DNA from 2 places in the Bacillus songklensis genome. Region 2 is predicted to be linked to the other one. Evidence: a T-box and tRNA genes for the amino acid it is inferred to sense, from the RefSeq annotation. Region 2 holds a T-box; the other holds one or more tRNA genes.
What was found. The T-box of region 2 lies ahead of pheS (phenylalanine--tRNA ligase subunit alpha). A T-box ahead of a tRNA ligase gene usually reads a tRNA of that ligase, here a tRNA-Phe.
Positions count from the first base shown of each region.

Region 1: it encodes a tRNA-Phe, which carries the amino acid that the T-box ahead of pheS (phenylalanine--tRNA ligase subunit alpha) is inferred to sense. The anticodon was not compared.

Region 1 covers NZ_JBHRZT010000052.1:533,716-537,106, forward strand. Annotated here, with positions in the region: gene ACFOU2_RS13945 (FbpB family small basic protein) at 546-671, opposite strand; tRNA gene ACFOU2_RS13950 (tRNA-Glu) at 990-1,061, shown strand; tRNA gene ACFOU2_RS13955 (tRNA-Val) at 1,130-1,205, shown strand; tRNA gene ACFOU2_RS13960 (tRNA-Gln) at 1,212-1,286, shown strand; tRNA gene ACFOU2_RS13965 (tRNA-Lys) at 1,303-1,378, shown strand; tRNA gene ACFOU2_RS13970 (tRNA-Arg) at 1,389-1,465, shown strand; tRNA gene ACFOU2_RS13975 (tRNA-Ala) at 1,685-1,760, shown strand; tRNA gene ACFOU2_RS13980 (tRNA-Asn) at 1,772-1,846, shown strand; tRNA gene ACFOU2_RS13985 (tRNA-Ser) at 1,881-1,973, shown strand; tRNA gene ACFOU2_RS13990 (tRNA-Phe) at 1,984-2,059, shown strand; tRNA gene ACFOU2_RS13995 (tRNA-Thr) at 2,067-2,142, shown strand; tRNA gene ACFOU2_RS14000 (tRNA-Tyr) at 2,278-2,362, shown strand; tRNA gene ACFOU2_RS14005 (tRNA-His) at 2,365-2,440, shown strand; tRNA gene ACFOU2_RS14010 (tRNA-Gly) at 2,454-2,527, shown strand; tRNA gene ACFOU2_RS14015 (tRNA-Ile) at 2,532-2,605, shown strand; gene ACFOU2_RS14020 (hypothetical protein) at 3,087-3,389, shown strand.
Region 2 covers NZ_JBHRZT010000020.1:679,441-682,831, reverse strand. Annotated here, with positions in the region: gene ACFOU2_RS06455 (M42 family metallopeptidase) at 1-85, shown strand, start outside; gene sspI (small acid-soluble spore protein SspI) at 279-491, opposite strand; gene ACFOU2_RS06445 (TrmH family RNA methyltransferase) at 606-1,364, shown strand; T-box leader at 1,420-1,651, shown strand; gene pheS (phenylalanine--tRNA ligase subunit alpha) at 1,919-2,953, shown strand; gene pheT (phenylalanine--tRNA ligase subunit beta) at 2,969-3,391, shown strand, end outside.

The sequences.
Region 1 (3,391 bases), on a different contig from region 2:
CAACGTGAAAAAATACATATAAAAATAGTTTATATGTATTTTTTATTAGAAATCTTCTAGAATTTTTAAAATTGAGAGATATCACGATCTCTGTTACTTCACCTTTCAGTGTTTGTGTAAAAACTGAAGGAACGCGTTGAAGAACTAGAGAGTAAACTTACAAAGTTACATTAAAGGAAAGGTGATATCAAACCAAGCAAAGATTTCATTGCAGAAGGACAAATGGTACCTGATGATATGAAATATTAAAGACAATCTCTTTATAAAACCCATAATGAAGATTTTTAAAACTTTTATGGATATATTAAGGTATATATTGTAAATAGGAGTTGGAAAATATGGAAAAACCTCAAAAACCAGTAGCCGTTTGTGACGTTGTTTTATCCTCACTTGTGCAATTTGCCAACAATGAGAAGTCGAAATTGGAATTGGGCATTACCCTAAATGTCAAAGGAATGATTGTTTCTGGAACGTTAATAGGTTCTAGTACCTACTATTTTTCTATTACACGATTCGTTTTAGAATGTTCTCTCTTGTTTAATGGTTTAAGAGTCCCTTTGGCGTTTTTCTATACGCTTTTCAATTTTTTCTAGTGCTTGTTTATCATTAAGTAATTCTTGTTTATTCTCTTGCACTAGCTCTTCAAATGATTTTTTATATTTACGATTCATAATAACACTTCTTTCTTTTATATGAAATCAATCTAACCATGACTTACCTAAATAACAAAACAATTCTGTCATTTTGAAACATCAATAATTTAACAATTATGTGAATTATTGCGTGGGAACCGTACAATGTTTACTATCAACAAGATATAATGTTAATTTTTTTAGGGGAATTGACTTTAATAGAAAATAATATTAATATAATAAAGCGTCGATTTAATACGACGAAAAGAAAAAAAAGAAAAGAAGTTATTGACTTTTATTTTTTCAATTGATATTATGTAAAAGTCGCTTCTTAGCAATGATTAGGGGTTTTTATCTGGCCCGTTGGTCAAGTGGTTAAGACACCGCCCTTTCACGGCGGTAACACGGGTTCGAATCCCGTACGGGTCATCTAAAGGATGGCAGACTAAGTTCGCGACGTCCTGCCGCAACGTCTGCACTTGCACATCCTGTGCATCGGAGGATTAGCTCAGCTGGGAGAGCACCTGCCTTACAAGCAGGGGGTCGGCGGTTCGATCCCGTCATCCTCCACCATTATATTGGGCTATAGCCAAGCGGTAAGGCAACGGACTTTGACTCCGTCATGCGTTGGTTCGAATCCAGCTAGCCCAGCCATTCATTATTCATTGATGAGCCATTAGCTCAGTCGGTAGAGCATCTGACTTTTAATCAGAGGGTCGAAGGTTCGAGTCCTTCATGGCTCACCATTTTAATCATGCGCCCGTAGCTCAATTGGATAGAGCGTCTGACTACGGATCAGAAGGTTATGGGTTCGACTCCTGTCGGGCGCGCCATATTTAAGAAAAGCGGAGAAAGCCCGCTTAAACCGATAGGATGTTGGAGCTTCTGGCGGAAGAGACGACAGTCTCAACAGAAGAAGTGAAACAGCCGTAGTGAAAGAATTCACACATAATAACGGAAGTAGCTTAGCTTGGTATAGAGCACATGGTTTGGGACCATGGGATCGCAGCAGGTTTGAATCCTTTCTTCCCGACCGTTCATTAAATAATCATGGGGCCTTAGCTCAGCTGGGAGAGCGCCTGCTTTGCACGCAGGAGGTCAGCGGTTCGATCCCGCTAGGCTCCACCATTTCAAATCATTCCACAGTAGCTCAGTGGTAGAGCAATCGGCTGTTAACCGATTGGTCGCAGGTTCGAATCCTGCCTGTGGAGCCATTTTTATTTTATACTCACTAAATTATAAAATAACGGAGGAATACCCAAGTCCGGCTGAAGGGATCGGTCTTGAAAACCGACAGGGGTGTCAAAGCCCGCGGGGGTTCGAATCCCTCTTCCTCCGCCATTTATAAAAAGGCTCGGTAGCTCAGTTGGTAGAGCAAAGGACTGAAAATCCTTGTGTCGGCGGTTCGATTCCGTCCCGAGCCACCACTATTTAGCCGGTGTAGCTCAATTGGTAGAGCAACTGACTTGTAATCAGTAGGTTGGGGGTTCAAGTCCTCTCGCCGGCACCATTATAAGAAAAGCGAAGGCGCCTGTTTAATCTTGAGAGGCGTTGGAGCTTCTGACCCGGAAACCGTTCTTTGGTTTCATGGACAGAAGTGAGACGACCGAAAGATTAGGAGCCATAGCTGGACAAAGCAAACAACGGAGGGGTAGCGAAGTGGCTAAACGCGGCGGACTGTAAATCCGCTCCCTCAGGGTTCGGCGGTTCGAATCCGTCCCCCTCCACCATGGCGGTTGTGGCGAAGTGGTTAACGCACCAGATTGTGGCTCTGGCATTCGTGGGTTCGATTCCCATCAATCGCCCCATAAAGTGAAATTTGCGGGTGTAGTTTAGTGGTAAAACCTCAGCCTTCCAAGCTGATGTCGTGAGTTCGATTCTCATCACCCGCTCCATTACGGGCCTATAGCTCAGCTGGTTAGAGCGCACGCCTGATAAGCGTGAGGTCGATGGTTCGAGTCCATTTAGGCCCATCTAGAAATATTTTTATATGACCTACTTCAAAAAGAGAGTTCATTTTTTCAATCCTCTTTTTTGTTGTAGATAATCCGTCCCATGTCAACTCCTCTTGAACCGCAGCAAGAGGAGTTTTTTTATGAAACGTTTTCTTTCACTAATGGAGGTCAGTGGAACAAGAAGCATAATTTTTAAAAAAACGTGATGTATTGAGACTGGTAATGAAGAGATTGATTTCTAATGAAGTATAGAATCAGTCATTCAATCCTATACAATCAGAATATATTTAATAGAGAATGAACAAACTAATTAAAGCATGAGAAACTGAAATTTCATGGTTTTCCTTTCGGAGATACCTTCTGATATTAATTTGGAGGTATCTTTATTTTTGTTTCTCCTAGGGAATTTTTTTGGAAAAGTCACTCATAATTCCATACATATGGGGAATGATAAGCAAAGACCTAGAGGTCATACATACATGAAGAAAGGAGAATGACCATGAATAAAAAATGGTTTCTCATGTTAATAGGTACATTGTTATCTGCCATGTTGATGGTGGGCTGTAACGGTGATCAGGAGCCGCCTCCAGAAGATAACAATGATGTCAATGACAACAATGGTAATAATGACAACAATGGTAATAATGACAACAATGGTAACAATGGTAATAATGATAACGCACCTGGCGTTGATGAAGATGATAACATGTTTAAAGATGATGAAAATGATACAGATCCAGATCCAGAAGATCCAATAGAAGATGCGGAAGATATAGGTGATGAGAATAATAAAGATGAGTAATT
Region 2 (3,391 bases):
TGACTATGAAAATGCCGTTAAATTGATTGTGGAAGTCATCAAACGTTTGGATGCAGAAGCTGTGAAGAATATTACATTTAACTAATCAGAGAAAAACAGCATAACGTCATATGAAATGACTCTTTTGCGTTTATTTTAACGTAAAAGAGTCATTTTCAGATTTTCGAGAGACTCAAGGGGTCTCCCGAAAATTCGAAAGAAGAGGCTGTCCCCAAGTTTGTAACTTCTGGGCAGCCTCTTCTTAATGTTTAATTCTTTTGTCAGTTATTTGTAATATGCTATTTATTGCCCAAGCCTTTTTCTAACGTTGAAAGCATTTCGTGTTTATCTTCTTCATTGGAGTTTTTCCAGATCACTTCAAATAAAACTCCTAAACCTGGAAGCATTTTTTCTTCACCGCTTTGAATGGCATCAATGATCGTCGCTTCGAGTTCTTGTTGTGTATTCCCTGCAACATTTGATATAACAGCATTTCGTAAATTCAAGCTCATGTTTAGTCACCTCGATTGTTATGTAGAATCTCACTATTATTGTTAGTCTTATGGGTATTTTATATGTAAACAGAATTGAGATATAATGATAACAGTTTAAAAAAAGGGGACAGAATGGTGAAAAGAATTGATTCAGTTAAAAATCCACAAGTGAAGATGTGGAAGAAACTACATACTAAAAAGGAACGCGATAAAACGGGATTGTTTTTAATTGAAGGTTATCATTTGGTGGAAGAAGCCTTGAGGACGAAACAAGTGGTGAAAGAATTGATTGTGTCAGAGAATGTGGATATCCCTTCTGCATGGAATGTAGACAATGTTTCTATTACCATCGTAAGTGATGAAATCATGAAAATGATATCTGATACGGAAACGCCCCAGGGAATCGCGGCATTATGTTATCAACAACACAACGAGTTACCGGCAGATGCACAAAAAGTGTTGTTGCTTGATTCCATTCAGGATCCGGGAAACCTCGGAACGATCATTCGGACAGCAGATGCTGCCGGCGTTCAACTTGTTGTAGTGGGAACGGGGAGTGTAGACTTGTACAATAGTAAGGTTATCCGCTCAACACAAGGGGCAATTTTCCATTTGCCAATTACTAAAGGGAACCTCCAGGACATTATTCCTGTCTTAAAAGAGCAAGGTGTTCCAATTTACGGAACCTCCTTGGAGAATGGTCGTCCTTATACGGAGGTTCCACCAGTGGGTTCGTTTGTTCTGTTAGTCGGCAATGAAGGAAATGGTGTGGAGGAGCAGTTGTTAGCACAAACAAACGAAAATTTGTACATTCCGATTTATGGAAAAAGTGAATCGCTTAATGTAGCGGTCGCAACCGGAATTTTACTGTATTATTTACGCGGGATGTAGTTGCAACATCGTTTCTTTTTCCATATAATAAAGTGAAACAAAATGAATTACATATGAAAAAGCGTAGACAGAGAAGAGTAGCTTATCGCTCGCCATCCAGGGAGGAAATGCCGTGACTGAAAGCATTTTTATGGTCAGAATAAGTGAATTCACCTCAAGAGCTGACACTTGGACCATCAGTAGATGTAAAGGTGCTCCGGTTTAAACCGTTATGTAGATGAAGTTGTACGGCATATATATGTTTGTCGTAAATAAGGGTGGTACCGCGATCAAACCTCGTCCCTTTTTGGGAGGAGGTTTTTTTATTTAAGCTTAAGAAATTTTGGCTTACCACAGTGTCCAGCTCCAGCGCCCAGCCCCTCGAGCCGCTTCGGTCCAGCCGGTGAAGTCAAAGAACGGCTTCACCTTCTGGCCTCCGACGTACAGGATGTACTGGTGCCGACGTTGCCGCAGGACGTGTCGCTTTTAGTCGGCCGGCGCTTGTCGGGGCTGACCAAGGCGCTTGCGCTTTTCTTATCATAAAAAGATGGATGATATAAAGGAGGATTTTTAGCATGAAAGAACGTTTACAAGAGCTGCAGCAGGAAGCAATCGTAAAAATTGAATCGGCAAACGACTTAAAAGAGCTGAACGATGTTCGTGTCGCTTATCTTGGAAAGAAAGGCCCGATTACAGAAGTATTGCGCGGAATGGGGAAATTATCTGCTGAAGAACGTCCTGTAATGGGAGCATTGGCAAACGAAGTACGCGAAGCGATCGCTTCAAGTCTTGAAGCGAAGCAAGCGTTACTAGAGGAGGCAGAAGTGGAGCGTAAGCTGGCGTCTGAAACGATTGATGTCACACTTCCAGGCCGTCCGGTAAAGGTGGGAAATCATCATCCGCTAACAGCGGTTATCGAAGAGATTGAAGATTTATTTTTAAGAATGGGCTATTGTATTGCCGAAGGTCCTGAAGTAGAAAAAGACTACTATAACTTTGAGGCGTTGAACTTGCCAAAAGGCCACCCGGCACGTGATATGCAAGATTCTTTCTACATTACGGAGGAAATTTTACTCCGTACGCACACATCACCTGTACAGGCACGTACGATGGAAAAAAATCAAGGTAAAGGACCAATCAAAATTATTTGCCCTGGTAAAGTATATCGCCGTGACAATGACGATGCGACACACTCACATCAATTTACTCAAATTGAAGGCCTTGTTATTGATGAAAACATTCGTATGAGTGATCTAAAGGGGACGCTTGAGGTATTTGCCAAAAAAATGTTTGGTGAAGAGCGTGAAATCCGTCTTCGCCCAAGTTTCTTCCCGTTCACAGAGCCATCTGTTGAGGTAGACGTTTCTTGCCACAAATGCGGCGGGCATGGCTGCAACGTATGTAAAGGGACTGGCTGGATCGAAATTTTAGGTGCTGGCATGGTGCATCCGAACGTGCTTGAAATGGCGGGTTATGATTCTAAGAAATATCAAGGTTTTGCTTTTGGTATGGGTCCAGAGCGTATTGCTATGCTAAAGTACGGTGTCGATGATATCCGTCATTTCTATACAAACGATGTACGTTTCTTACAACAATTTAAACGAGCGTAAAGGGAGGATCTGCACATGTTTGTGTCATATCGTTGGTTACAAGAGTATGTAGATTTAACAGGGATTTCAGCTAGTGACTTGGCTGAAAAAATTACAAGAAGTGGAATTGAAGTTGAAAACGTGGAAGAATTAGGAGAAGGCATCAGCGGAGTAGTAGTGGGACATGTCGTGGAACGTGAGCAGCATCCGAATGCTGATAAGCTAAACAAATGCTTAGTAGATCTCGGTGAAGGCGAGCCTGTTCAAATTATTTGCGGCGCACCGAACGTAGCACAGGGACAAAAAGTAGCTGTAGCTAAAGTGGGTGCTGTGTTACCTGGCAATTTCAAAATCAAACGTGCCAAGCTTCGCGGTGAAGAATCAAATGGTATGATCTGTTCACTTCAGGAGCTCGGCATTGAAGGAAAGTTTGTAGCAAAAGAATATCAAGAAGGGATT